Regions from separate parts of the Chlorobaculum tepidum TLS genome, predicted to be linked through region 2. Evidence: riboswitches for the same ligand, from Rfam matches in the RefSeq annotation. Region 2 holds a riboswitch; each other region holds the start of a gene.
What was found. A riboswitch is a leader RNA that binds a small molecule or an ion and turns the genes downstream of it on or off. The one in region 2 is predicted to bind cobalamin.

Region 1 (4,680 bases), 170 kb from region 2:
GCGACAAGGGTATTTTTTATAAGGCGTTGAACACCCTGTTATGGCATTATCGTTCGAAATATTATATCTTATATGATTTTTGACGCTTGATGACCGAACCTGAGCCCATGGCAACGGCTACCGTTGCCCGTCGGACGGAGGAACAAGCCAGCGCCCACCGGGCGGCACTTCAGTAACCAGCACGTATCAGATCTGAACACCATGAACGTCAATAATTTCAGATTAAAGCTCGGCGGAAAAGAGTATATCCCCATCGTCATCGGTGGCATGGGGGTCAATATCTCGACCTCGGAGCTCGCCTTGTCGGCGGAACGGCTGGGAGGTATTGGTCATATTTCCGATGCCGAGGTGATGTTTGTCTGCGACCAGCTGTTTGGAACCTCATACGTAGCCGACAAGCGCCAGATGTATGCGTCGAACGTCAACAATCGCGACAAATCGTCGGTGCATTTCGATCTGGAACAGCTCGCCGAAGCTCAGAAGCGGTTTGTATCCCATACCATCAGTCAGAAAACAGGCAATGGAGCGATCTTCATGAATTGCATGGAGAAGCTTACGATGAACAACTCCGCCGCGACACTCAAGGTGCGCATGGAGGCAGCCATGGAAGCGGGAATCGACGGCATCACGCTGGCCGCCGGACTCCATCTGAGAAGCCTCGATCTTATCAGCGAGCACGAACGGTTCCGTGACGTCAAGCTCGGCATCGTCATCTCGTCGGTGCGAGCCCTCTCGATCTTCCTGAAACGAGCCATGCGTTTGCAGCGGCCGCCAGACTACATTGTGGTCGAAGGTCCGCTGGCCGGTGGCCATCTCGGCTTCGGCCCAGACGACTGGCAGTCGCAAAGCCTGCAATCCATCGTGGCTGAAACGCTCGCCTTTCTCAAAAAGGAAAATCTGGATATTCCGATCATTCCTGCGGGCGGCATCTTCACCGGCACCGATGCGGTCGAGTACCTGCAAGCGGGCGCTGCCGCCGTGCAGGTGGCCACGCGATTCACCATCGCCAGGGAGTCTGGCCTGCCGGACGAGGTCAAGCAGCATTACATCAACGCCAGCCCGGAGGATGTGGAGGTCAACCTTTCATCGCCTACCGGTTATCCGATGCGAATGCTGAAACAGTCGCCGACCCTGTACTACAGCAGAAAGCCGAACTGCGAAGGACTTGGCTATCTGCTCGATAACAACGGTCAATGCTCCTATATCGACGATTACTACGAGGCGCTCGAATCAAGGAACCCCGCAGAGGGCCGTTTCGTGGTCAAAAACCACACCTGCCTCTGCACCGGCATGGCTCGCTACGACTGCTGGACCTGCGGCCATACGGTTTCACGGCTGAAGGAGACCGTCAACCGGTTGCCGGACGGCTCCTGGCAGTTACCTTCCGCCGAGGATATTTTCATGGACTACCTCCTGAGCGAAAACCACTCGATCAGAAAACCGGAGATCAAAAAGCAAGGGTGAGCGTCAGTCTTTTTGCCTCAGACAATCAGATAGCTTACCTTGGATGGAAAGGAACAAGTGCGTCTCTCGCGCCTGTTCCGTCACCATGTTCCAACCAGAAAACAGCCTCCTTCCAACATGAAGAAACAACTGCTCTCCTGGTTGAGGCTGTCTGCCTCGTTCATCATCCTTCTCCTGGCGGCCATTGCCGTCAACCAGCTCTACAGTCTTTCGGTAGTACTGAACGGCCTTCTCCCCTACTCCGGCTATGCATTCCTTGCCCTTTGGGTTCTCTTTTTCGCCGTTACGCTTTTCACCGGTTTGCGGCTCTGGAGCGCACCGAAAGCGCCTCCGCTGGCCGACCGGGTCGGAGGCAGCAACTTCGAGCCGTATATCGCCTGGCTGGGCAAATCGCTCGCCGTGCACCACGCCCATCCTGACGGCGGCAGAAAGGAGCACGACCTGCGCTGGATCAAGGCCAATATCAAACTCCACGAGGTCGATGCGCTCAACACAACCAAAACCGTAGCCACGAAAAACTTCTTCATCGGCGCTTTCGCCCAGAATACCTCCTACGGCACGACGACATCGCTGGTCAACAACATCAAGCTTGTCTGGAACATCTACGCGAGATACCACCACAAACACTCGATCAGGGAGTTCCTGCGACTGCTCAGATCGGTCTACGAGTGCCTGCCGCTGTCGGATTTCAACAAGGGTGAGCTTCCGGCGCACATCAAGCCGATCATCCAGTGCTCGTTCAGCAATACACTCTCCTCTTTGCTGCCGGGAGGAAACCTCCTGACACCATTCTTCCTGAACCTGTTCCTTGCGGGCGCAACCAACACCTACCTCACCTGCCTTGCCGGCATCATTGCCTCGAAGCACTGCCAGGTGCTCTCGCTCGAAGACAAGGAGGAGATTGTGCAGCAAAGCATGTTCGAAGCGGCATTCATGCTCAAAGAGATCGTCAAGGAATGCAACCCGATCCTCTCCGTCACCATCAGCAACGCCGTCAAGAAGGCGGGCATCGAAAGTCTCGACACCGTCACCGCGCCAACATCAAGCAGCAGCCTGGCGCAAGACATCGTCTCCCACCTCGCCAGCTCGATCAAGCACATTATTATGGAGAGCGGGAAAGAGTAAGGGAGAATGATGAATTGAAAAGAGTGTCCCTGCCTCGGGGGGCGTCCTGTTCGGGCTGAAAAAAAATCGTCCAGCATTTGCCCAGACCCTTCTTTTTCTTATACTTCATCCGATTATGTGGTGCCCGCCATGGAAACATACGGGCTTAAAAGGGAATCCGGTGAGAGTCCGGAACAGTACCCGCTGCTGTAATTCCGCGCTGGCCGCAAGGCTGGCGACAAGGTTTGCCGACAATGCCACTGTCCCGTTCAGGGATGGGAAGGCCGGCAGAATCCGGGAAAGTCAGAAGACCTGCCTCATATTTTTTGGCTTCGGGAATAAAGCAACATACTACCATGAAACACAACTCCGTTCCGCTTTTCGGAACAGGCTGGGTTCGGGCATCGATCCGGTCGATGCGCAGCCGACTGTTCCGCTCGCTTTTCAGTCGATTCGTTCCTCCTGTCTATCACGATCTGTTCCGCTCGCCTTTCGGCGTCCCGGCGCGATTCGTGCTGTTTTCCATCGCCCCCCATCGATCCTGTCGCACTCATCTTATCGGCTATTGTTCGCCTTTTTCGCGTCAATCCGGTCAACACTGTCAACACGATCATCAAGGGCATGACGGTTTTACCGTCGCCGGTCATCCGCTGACCGCCATTCCGTTCTGGCAACTCAACTGAAGCAAGAAAACAAGTGGTTATGAAACAATATGTTATGGCGACAGCACTACTGTGCTACGCCGCTCCGGCTTACGCGGCCTATCCCCTCACGACCGACGATACCGGCACCCAGGGCGCCGGCGGCTGGCAGATAGAGCTCCATACAGAATTTTCCACCAGCAGCAGGACCGATGGCGGCGTCCGCATCAAGGATCGTGAAGACGACGCGACAACGGTGATTTCGTATGGCGTCGCAAAGCGCATGGATGTTATTGTCACCTTGCCGTACCAGTGGTATCAGCATCGGCAAGGGCAGCTCGTTACCGACGATGAAAGCGGCATCGGCGATATGACGGTCGAACTCAAGTGGCGCTTCCTGGAAAACGAAAAGAGTGGTCTCAGCCTTGCCGTGAAACCCGGCATTTCGTTGCCGACCGGTGACGCCGACAGGGGCCTCGGTACTGGTCGGGTGACCGGCGGCGCGGTGCTGATCGCCACAAAAGAGTTCGGGGCGCTGACGCTGCACGCCAACGCCGGCTACCATCGCAACGCTTACGCACTTGACGCGGATGACGCAGCGTGCAACAAGGACATCTGGAACGCATCCCTTGCGGGCGAATATGCGTTTTCGGAAAAGCTCAGGGCAGTTGCCGATATCGGTCTCGAAACGGCCACAGAGAAGGGTTCACGCACACATCCTGCATTTCTTATTGGTGGACTGACTTACAGCATCACCAAAGATTTCGATTTCGATTTTGGCATCAAGGGTGGTTTGAACGATGCCGAACCTGATACGGCTGTGCTGCTGGGCCTGGCCGCACGATTCAATTAAAGGAGGATAACCATGACCAATTTGAAATTCCGCTTTTTCGCCGTGGCCTCGATGGCCGTGGCTTTTATGCTCTTCGGTGGCGGCGAGGCTTATGCCATGCACATCATGGAGGGCTTCCTGCCGCCGGGCTGGAGCCTGTTCTGGTGGCTGGTGTCGCTGCCGTTTTTCGTGCTCGGCTTCATCTCCCTGCGCCGGATCGTGGCGAGCAATCCGCGCATGAAGCTGCTGCTGGCCATGGCGGGGGCGTTCGCCTTCGTGCTCTCATCGCTCAAGATTCCCTCCGTGACCGGGAGTTGCTCGCACCCGACCGGCGTCGGGCTTGGGGCGATCATGTTCGGGCCGTCGGTGATGAGCGTGCTCGGCGCGATCGTGCTGCTCTTCCAGGCGCTGCTGCTGGCGCATGGTGGCTTGACCACGCTCGGCGCGAACGCATTTTCGATGGCGATTACCGGGCCGTTCGTGTCATGGGGTTTGTACAAACTTTTCGACAGTTTGCGCTCGCCGCGCTGGCTGTCGGTCTTTGTCGCTGCTTCGATTGGCGATCTGGCAACTTACGTGGTCACCTCTTTTCAGCTCGCCTTCGCGTTCCCTTCCATCACCGGCGGCGTTGTCGCTTCG
Region 2 (4,680 bases):
CGTTAGCCGCCTCGATGTCCTCCTCCGTCGCGCCAAGCTCGCTCAGCATGTCGAACGAAGGTTCGTTGAGCTGCTCTTCGGTGAAGCCGAGGGAGTGGCAGAACTCCTCGCCGATGATCCACTTGTTGAAGGCGAAACGGATATCGAAAACGCTTTCAAGCTGCTTTTCGACCGCTTCGATCTTTTCGTCAGTAAAGCCGCGGCTTTTGAGCCACTGATGGTTGATGCCGGGGCATCCGCGCAGGGTGCCGTGGCCTTTGCAATACTTCTCGATCTCCTCGATCTGCTTGTCGGAGTAGCCGAGGCGGGCAAGCGCCTTGTGCACCGACTGGTTGACGATCTTGAAGTAGCCGCCGCCCGCGAGCTTCTTGAACTTGACGATGGCAAACTCCGGCTCGATGCCCGTGGTATCGCAATCCATAACGAGGCCGATGGTGCCGGTCGGAGCGATCACACTCACCTGCGCGTTGCGGAAACCGTACTTCTTGCCCTTCTTTAGCGCCTCGTCCCACACCTTTCCGGCGGCCTCGAACAGCTCCTTCGGGCAGTACTCGGAGTCTATGCCGCGAGGTTTGACGACCAGCCCTTCGTACTCCTCCTCCGAGCTGTTGCGCGCGGCGCGACTGTGGTTGCGAATGACGCGCAGCATGTCGTCGCTGTTCTCGCGGTAGCGGGCGAACGCGCCGAGTTCCTTGGCCATGTCGGCGGAGGTGACGTATGCCTGACCCGTCATGATCGCCGCGATGCCGCCCGCGATGGCGAGGGCGCGCGGCGAGTCGTAGGGAATGCCGAGCACCATCAGGACGCGCCCGAGGTTGGCGAAACCGAGGCCAAGCGTGCGGAACTCGTAGCTCAGGCGGGCGATGTCTTTAGACGGGAAGTGAGCCATCAGTACCGAAATTTCAAGCACCACTGTCCAGAGTGCCGAAGCATGCTGGAGTTCGGTGATTTTGATCTTGCCGGTCTCTTCGTCGAGGAAATGAGCGAGGTTCAGACTGGCGAGGTTGCAGGCCGTATCGTCGAGGAACATGTACTCCGAGCACGGGTTGCTGGCATTGATACGGCCACTCTTCGGACAGGTGTGCCACTCGTTGATGGTCGAGTCGAACTGAAGGCCGGGGTCGGCGCACTTCCAGGCGCTCATCACGATCTTCTCCCAAAGGTCACGGGCGCGCACGGCACGGGCCTCCTTGCCGGTGGTGCGCTCGCGAAGCACCCACATTTCGTCGTTCTGCACTGCCTTCATGAACTCGTTGGTCACGCGGACGCTATTGTTGGAGTTCTGACCGCCGACGGTCTGGTAGGCCTCGGACTCGTAATGCGTGTCGTACTCTTCGAAATCGAGGGTCGTGTAACCCTGCTCGACCAGCGCCAGCACGCGCAAAATGTAGCTCATCGGTACGCCGCGATGCAGGGCGTTCTTGATGAGGGTGTTGAGCATCTCGTTCTCCTGACGGTCGGTGCCGCCCTTGAGCGCCTCATCGACGATCGCTTTCAGGAAGCGCGAACAGATTTTGGAACCAGCCACCATCGAGGCCACCTTGTCCTCCTCCTTGGCCTTCCACTCGATGAACTTTTCAACATCCGGATGATCGATGTCGACGATGACCATCTTGGCTGCGCGGCGCGTGGTGCCGCCCGATTTGATGGCGCCAGCCGCCGAATCGAAGATTTTCAGAAAGCTCATCAAACCCGACGAACTACCACCGCCGCTGAGCTTTTCGCCCGAGCCGCGAAGGTTGGAGTAGTTGGTGCCGGAACCACTGCCGAACTTAAAGACGCGAGCCTCGCGCACGGCCAGGTCGAAAATGCCGCCCTCGTTGACCAGATCGTCCTTGACCGACTGGATGAAACAGGCGTGCGCCTGCGGGCGGCTGTAGGCGTCTTCCGACTCGCGGATTTCGCCCGTCTCCGGATCGACGTAGAAGTGTCCCTGCGCCGGGCCATTGATGCCGTAGGCAAACTGGAGACCGGTGTTGAACCACTGCGGCGAGTTCGGCGCGGCCATCTGCGCCAGCAGCATGTAGACTACCTCGTCATAAAATGCCTGTGCGTCCTCATCGCTGTCAAAGTAGTTGTACCGCTTTCCCCAATCCTGCCAGCAGCCCACCATGCGGTGCGCAACCTGCTTGATGGAGTTCTCGCTGCCAGTCACCGGAAGGCCGTCCGCGCCGATGACAAGATTGCCCTCGGCATCACGCTGTGGCACACCGGTCTTGCGGAAATATTTCTGCGCCAGAATGTCGGCGGCAACCTGCGACCATGATACCGGCACTTCGACATTATTCATTTCGAAGACCTTCGAACCGTCCGTATTGCGCAGCACGGAGGTTCTGAGCGTGTAGTCGAAACGGTCATAGACGTTTTCACCAGGGGAAGTGAACAGGCGGGCGATTTTCATGTGGAGTCTCCAGAATCGATAATTGGTTGTTGATAGATAAATCCTTTTTATTCCAAGACTTACCTGACGTCAGCACACAGAGGATGCCGTTGCGTATCGTGACGGTGAGATTGCTCAACGCAATATAAACCACCCCGCCATACTGAGGAAACAGCTTGGGCGAACTGACGAAAAAAGATCGAGGAATAACCAGGTTTCGATCGTTGAACGGGTCGCCAAGCTCTGTTCCCGGAGCCATTCGGCGCCAACCACTACGGCAGGTCTCCTGACTTCGATGGCTGCGAAATTACTTCGACGTTTTCCTCCGGGCAGCCTTCCCCCGCATTCCCCGTGGTTATCAGAGGTTGGCGGAGTGGATACACCCGATCCGCAACGGCCACAAAAGCAGAGCTGCTCCTGTCGTCGCGCGACATACCATCTTACAGTTGCGGGCACAGTGTGCGATTCACACGCACTTCCCTATTATCCGGCATCTTTCATCCGGCACCGTAATGCTGAAAGAACTCATCAATGGTAACGATTTTTTGGAAGGCAGACAACGCCGGAGGGTAATTTTCCGGCTGCCAGACGGGTGACTTAACGAGGGTAAACCCGCGCGATGCGGACACCAAAACGCTTTACGGGCGAAGCCCCGGAAACAACTTTTTTTCTGGCGGAGGCGAAACATTATTTCACCTTCCACCGCGCCGGATCGACCGTCACCAGCCACTCCAGCGTGCGACGGATTCCCTCCTCCTGCGGCACGTGGCTTTGCCAGCCAAGCATCGTGCGGGCTTTCGACACGTCGGCCAGCGCCCGCGAGGCGAGCACATCAACCGCCTGCCGGGTGAGGAGCGGACGCTTCTTACTTCCGGCGATCCGCCAGACAAACTCCATCACCCCGGCAACGGACCGAACCATGCCAAACGGCAGGTGAAGCGATGGCACCGGCGAGCCAATCGCCACGGCAACGCGCCGGCACACCTCCTCGAAAGTGATCGCCTCGCCGTCGCAGGCCATGAACGCCTCGCCCACCGCTTCCGGACGGGAGGCGGCCAGCATCGTCAGATCGACGAGGTTGTCGATATAAATCATGCTCATCGGCGCGTTGCGCGCCCAGAAAAAGAGTTGCCGCCGGAGGATGCTGTCGGCCAGCAGCGGAAACAGCGTCCGGTCACCGGGGCCATAGACCCACACCGGGTAGAGAATGCTTGCTGAAAGCCCCCGCTTTATGGCCGCCCACACCTCGTTTGTGCCGCCGATTTTCGTATCGGGATAGGACTGCTTCCGCGCCTTGTAGGGGGTCTGCTCGTCGATGCGGCCAAGCAAGTGGTGATCAAAACACTCGAACGAACTGACATGCACCAGCCGTCCGACACCATGCCGAAGCGACGCTTCGCACACGTTGCGCGTACCGCCAACGTTGATGTCGATGAACTCCTGCATCTTCCCCCAGTCGGAGGTCAGCGCAGCAGCATGCAGCACGAGGTCACTCTCACGCACGGCGGCATCGACCGCGGTGGCATCACGCACATCCCCCTCGATGACCTCCACACCGGAAGCCCGCAGCGAATCGATGCATGCATTCCCCTTCCGCACCAGCGCCTTCACGCGACAGCCATCCGCCAAGCACCGCCCCACCAGATGCGACCCGATAAACCCGGACGCGCCGGTAACAAGAACGGTTTTGGCCATAATTACAAACTGTCGATACGGTTTTCACTCTGCTGTCCCCCTTCCCACAGTGGGCAGTTCTCCACTGCCTTGCGAATACCGCTTTCGCACAGAGTCCACAACTCAGGGGTCACTTTTTTCTCAGCCATATGTTTGTAAGCGTACGGGCAAAAAGTTGAGCGAACCCCGGACAAAATGTCGTCGATAATCGATTGAACTGCAACCGATGTGGTGTCCGCCTCATAGTTCTCTCTGAATACCCGCTTGTGAATCCGCTCAAGATCAAGAAAAAGAGCAAGCAGAACCAGGCGTACACGGTCAAGGTACTGTTCGTAGTACAGTCCTCGCTCATAATCCTGGGTCACATAAAGCATCTGCTTTTTCCGGCGCACCCAGAGCACTATATACTGATTGAAAAAATACCCAATGCCTGTGAGTATAAGACCGAATCCCCAAAGCTCGAAAGTGGATGCTTTAAAAAAATATTGCGCCACCGTCACCCCTCCCGCGCCCGCAATGGTCATCGCAGGCAGTGACTTAAGAAAGTCCTGGGCTTTATTTCCAAAATCCAGACTTTCTTTTACCGATTCAAGATAAGCGCTACGCAGCTTCTCGTTTTCCTTAAA
Region 3 (4,680 bases), 300 kb from region 2:
AGCTGAATTTCGTGCTCTATCCCTTTATGATGATTCCCGTGCGGTGGACGACCGAAATCATGAAGGTTTCCAAGCCCGATTTCTTCGAGGATCGGCAGCTGTCCGGGCCTTACGAGCAGTGGTATCATCGTCACCTCTTCCGCGATATCGAGGGCGGCACGGAGATGACCGACATTGTGGAGTATGCGCTGCCGTTCGACCTTTTTGGCGAAGTGGTCGAGGCGCTGATCGTCGGGCCTCGGCTTGACGAGGTGTTCGAGTACCGGCGGTGCAGGGTCGCTGAAATTCTGGGCGAGATGGCGTCTGAAACGCGCTGAAAACAGATACGGAAGATGATGGAATCGCAATCCGTACTATCGAATTTCCTGCTGTTCGCGGGCGGCCTCGCGGTGTTTCTGCTGGGAATGAAGTCTCTCAGCGCCGGACTGCGGAAGGCTTCGAGCGGACGGGTCGCGCATCTGCTCTCCACAATTACCGGCAACCCGGTGTCGGCGTTGCTGTCGGGCGTGGCGGCGACCGTGGCCGTGCAGTCGAGCAGCATGGTGATGCTGACGCTGATCGGGCTGGTGCAGTCGCAGATTCTCACCTTTTCGCAGTCGCTTGGCGTGGTACTTGGCGCGGAGATCGGCACCACCATGATGGCGCAGCTCATCGCCTTTTCGCCGGGTGAGTTCGGATTGCCTCTTTTCGCCCTCGGCTTTTTCCTGTCGCTCATTCGTCGGCAGCGTGTGCTCTCTCTTTTCGGCGAGGCGATCTCCGGTCTCGGTTTGCTCTTTTTTGGCCTCAAGCTCATGGGCATGGCGGTTGAACCGCTGCAATCGAGCCCGCAGTTTCTCTCCATTCTGACCACGCTCGATAATCCCCTGCTTTGCGTGCTTGCCGGTGCGGTCATGACGGCGATTATCCAGAGCAGCGGGGCGTTCATCGCCATTCTCATCACGATGGCGCAGCAGGGTGTGCTGACCCTCGAAGTGGCCGTGCCGCTGATGTTCGGGGCCAACATCGGCACCTGCATCACGGCGGCCATTGGCAGCGCCGGAAGCGTTCGCCCCGCCCGGCGGGTCTTTCTTGCGCAGCTCATGTTCAACGTCACCTACGTCATCGTCTTTCTCATCTTTCTGCCGCCCTGGCTCGACCTGATCCGCGCCATTTCGCCTTCCGATGCCGCCGGAGGGCTGGCGAGGCAGATCGCCAATGCCCACACCTTCTCCAACCTGTTCATGGCGTTGCTGTTTCTGCCGTTTCTGCCGCAGTTCGGGCGGATGCTTGTCAAGCTGCTGCCCGACGATCCCGATGAGATGGGGCGGATTCCTGCGGTGTGGCATCTGCGCACCTCGGCACTCGCCACTCCCGAGGTGGCGGTTGGGCTGGCCCGACTGGAGATTTCGCGCATGAACAAGATTCTCGGACGGATGGCAAGCGCGCTGCCCGTGCCATTCATTGGTGGCGGGAACGGGCGTGACCTCATCTACAAGCGGCTTGGGGTGAGCGAGGGGCTGATGATGCGCGAGGAGAAGCTCGATTTTCTGGAGCAGAAGGTTACTGCGTACCTGATCCGCGTCATGCAGGAGGCGGTCGGCGAGCCGCTGATCCGGGAGGCCGCGGCGCTGATGGCGCTGGCCAAGGAGATCGAGTCGGCAGGCGATGTGGTCGAAACCCTGCTGGCCGATTTTCCGTCGGGAAAGCTCAATGTCGGCTTGACCGCAGAGGGAAAGGCGGAGATCGAGCGGCTGCACGAACAGGTGTGCCGCGAGATCGCGGCCATGAACCTGGCCATCGAGGAGATGAGTCCCCGCAGGGCCTCGGCGGTGATCGAAGAGGGCAAGGCGTTCGACCGCATCTTTTTCGATCTTGGATTTTCGCACATGCGGCGCATCAAGAGCCGTTCCGAATCGGAGCGCACGCACGACCTGCATATGGAGCTGCTCCGGGCGCTCGACGTGCTGCATCATCAGGCCATGTCGATGGCACGCACCATCGTTGGCATGACTGCCGACCGCAATGCGTGAGTCGCTTGTAATTGCGATGGAAAATCGTAAATTCCGCCCACAAAGAAGATGTTCTTTCACATGATTAGCTGGTGCCGGTTTTAAAGCCGGAGAATAGGGAAGTACGTGAGATTCGTACACTGTACCCGCAACTGTACAACGGAAAACTGCCGCTGGCAGGTATGGCCACATGCCTCAAAGCCGCAGCCGGTGCACGTCACTGCCAGGCTCCTCCACGGAGCGGGCGGGAAGGCTGCATCGATTCAAGCCGTAAAGTCAGGAGACCTGCCAGTTACTCTTTGCTCGGAAACAAGACTACGGGTTAATAGTCAGGCAAAGCACTTCCGGTTTATCCAAAGACCAACAGCATCGTTTTCAGAATCCGTGCTCTCTGGCGGTATTTTCCGTTGAGCGCGGCTTTCGTCAGTCCGTTCGATCCATGCTGTGTTCTGGTGCCGGTTCAGTCCTTTTCCTCTATCCCTGTCTGTTGATGATTCAGTTAATTCAACACAGGACAACACCATGAACAGAAGAACGCTCGCCATCGTCATGGCGGCAATGCTCGCCAGCCCCACGCTCCACGCCGCCGAGACCGGTTCGGACTATCTCGGTAATGAAATCGTCGTCACGTCGAGCCGTGTGCCGCAGCCGAAAAAAGAGCTGACCTCGAACGTTACGATCATCACCAAAGAGGAGATTAACGAGTCGTCGGCCAACGATCTCAGTGAACTTCTCGCGGAGAAAAATCTTGGACAGATTCAAAAGTATCCTGGAACCTTGACCTCCGTTGGCATCCGCGGTTTCAGGACTGAATCCCACGGCAATGATCTCATGGGCAAGGTGCTTGTACTGCTCGACGGCCGCCGCGCCGGTACCGGAAACCTCGCCAAGATCATGACAGCCAACGTCGAGCGCATCGAAATCATTAGGGGGCCTGCCGCCGTGCAGTACGGTTCTGCGGCGATTGGCGGCGTGATCAACGTGATTACGGCCAAAGGTTCGGGCGCGCCGTCGGCGTCGATCGAGCAGAAAATCGGCAGCAACGATTTCTCCATGACCGAGGCGACCATTCAGGGAAAATCCGGACGCTTCGACTATTCAGGCAGCATCTCGAAATCCGATTCTGGGAGCTACAAGACGGCCAAAGGCGAGACCTACCAGAACACCGGCTACCACGACCAGAAGATGGCGAGCCTGAATGTTGGTTACGAGATTGCCGACGGCCAGCGGATCGGCATGATCGTTCACTCCTTCGATGTGGACAAGGCCGGCTCTCCGGGCTATTTCAGCTTGCCCGATCTCAATGCCTATACGGTTCAGAACAACCACTCCGTCGATTTCAGGTACGATGGTACGACCTCCAGCCGTACTCTTTCATGGATGGCTCGCTACTTCACCGGAAAGGACGAGTATCGCTATGTCGATCCGAACTGGGGTGAAAGCACCAACAATGTTGACCAGCAAGGGGCGCAGGCACAGGTTTCCTGGCAGCCGGGTGCCCTCAGGCTTACAGCCGGATTTGACTGGTTGAAATACGAGCTCGATTCCACTTCGGCGCCCACATGGGCCTCTTATGAAAATCCGGCCGGTTTTCTTCTCGGCAAATATGGCCTGTTCGACGAGCGCCTGATTCTTACCGCAGGCGTGCGTTACGATGATTATCATGTTGACATGAAGGAAGGCGAGGGCACGTCGAAGAGCAGGGACAACTTCGCGCATCAGGCCGGAGTGGCGTGGCAGGCAACCGATTTCCTCAAGCTCAGAGGTTCGTATGCCGAAGGCTTCAGGATGCCGTCGGCGCGTGAGCTTGCCGCCCATATCACTAGCTGGGGGACGACCTATATCGGCAATCCCGATCTCAAACCGGAATCGAGCGAGACGTATGAAGTCGGCATGGACCTTACCTGGAAAGGGCTCAATGGCTCGCTGACCTGGTTCAGCACCGACTACAAGGATATGATTCAGACCAAAGCGATTGCCCCAACGACCTACACCTATATCAATGTTGGCAGCTCGACGGTATCCGGAATCGAAGCTGAGCTTTCGAAGGTGTTTGCACTCGAGGGTTCTTCGTGGACGCTTGAACCATATGCCGGGTACACCTACCTCTTGCGGTATCGTGACAACCAGACCGGTGACGACCTGCTCTACACGCCGCAGTGGAACGCCAGCACCGGACTGAGAGTGCATGATGGGTGCGGGTTCAACGGCGCGTTCAACCTTGCCTACACAGGCAAGACTCTCGTTCAGAACTGGGAGACCGGCTTTGGCGAGGTGGTGCCGAAAGGCGGATTTACGGTGGTTGATCTTTCCGTATCGAAGAAGTTTCCGTTCGGAGGCAAGGGCGTGAAAGGGCCGGGAATCACGGTCAGGGCGGAGATTAACAACCTTTTTGACCGCGAGTACCAGTATGTCAAGGGCTATCCGATGCCTGGCCGCACCTTTGTTTTTGGTCTGAAGGCGGACATTTGATCCATGCTGTCATCAACAGAAACCGGTAAATCATTGCCGGTCATGAAACAGTTGATGTTTGTGCTGCTGCTCCTGCTTTTCGCGGGAGCGGCATCCGGGTCGGAGGGGCGCATCGTCAGCCAGTCGCCCTACATTACCGACACCTTGTGTGCGCTCGGTCTCGCCAATCGCATCGCCGGGGTGAGCCGCTATGGCGACCTCGACCTGCCGAAGACCGGCG

Region 1: it holds a riboswitch for cobalamin, as region 2 does, so the genes downstream of both, AYT24_RS01930 (hypothetical protein) here and AYT24_RS02720 (hypothetical protein) in region 2, are expected to answer to the same signal.
Region 3: it holds a riboswitch for cobalamin, as region 2 does, so the genes downstream of both, AYT24_RS04295 (TonB-dependent receptor plug domain-containing protein) here and AYT24_RS02720 (hypothetical protein) in region 2, are expected to answer to the same signal.

What each region holds. Positions count from the first base shown of each region.
Region 1 covers NC_002932.3:407,833-412,512, reverse strand. Annotated here, with positions in the region: gene AYT24_RS01940 (nitronate monooxygenase) at 202-1,464, shown strand; gene AYT24_RS01935 (hypothetical protein) at 1,582-2,589, shown strand; cobalamin riboswitch at 2,691-2,903, shown strand; gene AYT24_RS01930 (hypothetical protein) at 2,925-3,251, shown strand; gene AYT24_RS01925 (transporter) at 3,271-4,062, shown strand; gene AYT24_RS01920 (energy-coupling factor ABC transporter permease) at 4,075-4,680, shown strand, end outside.
Region 2 covers NC_002932.3:582,390-587,069, reverse strand. Annotated here, with positions in the region: gene AYT24_RS02725 (vitamin B12-dependent ribonucleotide reductase) at 1-2,401, opposite strand, end outside; gene AYT24_RS02720 (hypothetical protein) at 2,367-2,639, opposite strand; cobalamin riboswitch at 2,639-2,907, opposite strand; gene AYT24_RS02715 (SDR family NAD(P)-dependent oxidoreductase) at 3,068-4,075, opposite strand; gene AYT24_RS02710 (hypothetical protein) at 4,078-4,680, opposite strand, start outside.
Region 3 covers NC_002932.3:880,495-885,174, forward strand. Annotated here, with positions in the region: gene AYT24_RS04285 (SRPBCC family protein) at 1-317, shown strand, start outside; gene AYT24_RS04290 (Na/Pi cotransporter family protein) at 333-2,009, shown strand; cobalamin riboswitch at 2,062-2,296, shown strand; gene AYT24_RS04295 (TonB-dependent receptor plug domain-containing protein) at 2,511-4,460, shown strand; gene AYT24_RS04300 (hypothetical protein) at 4,503-4,680, shown strand, end outside.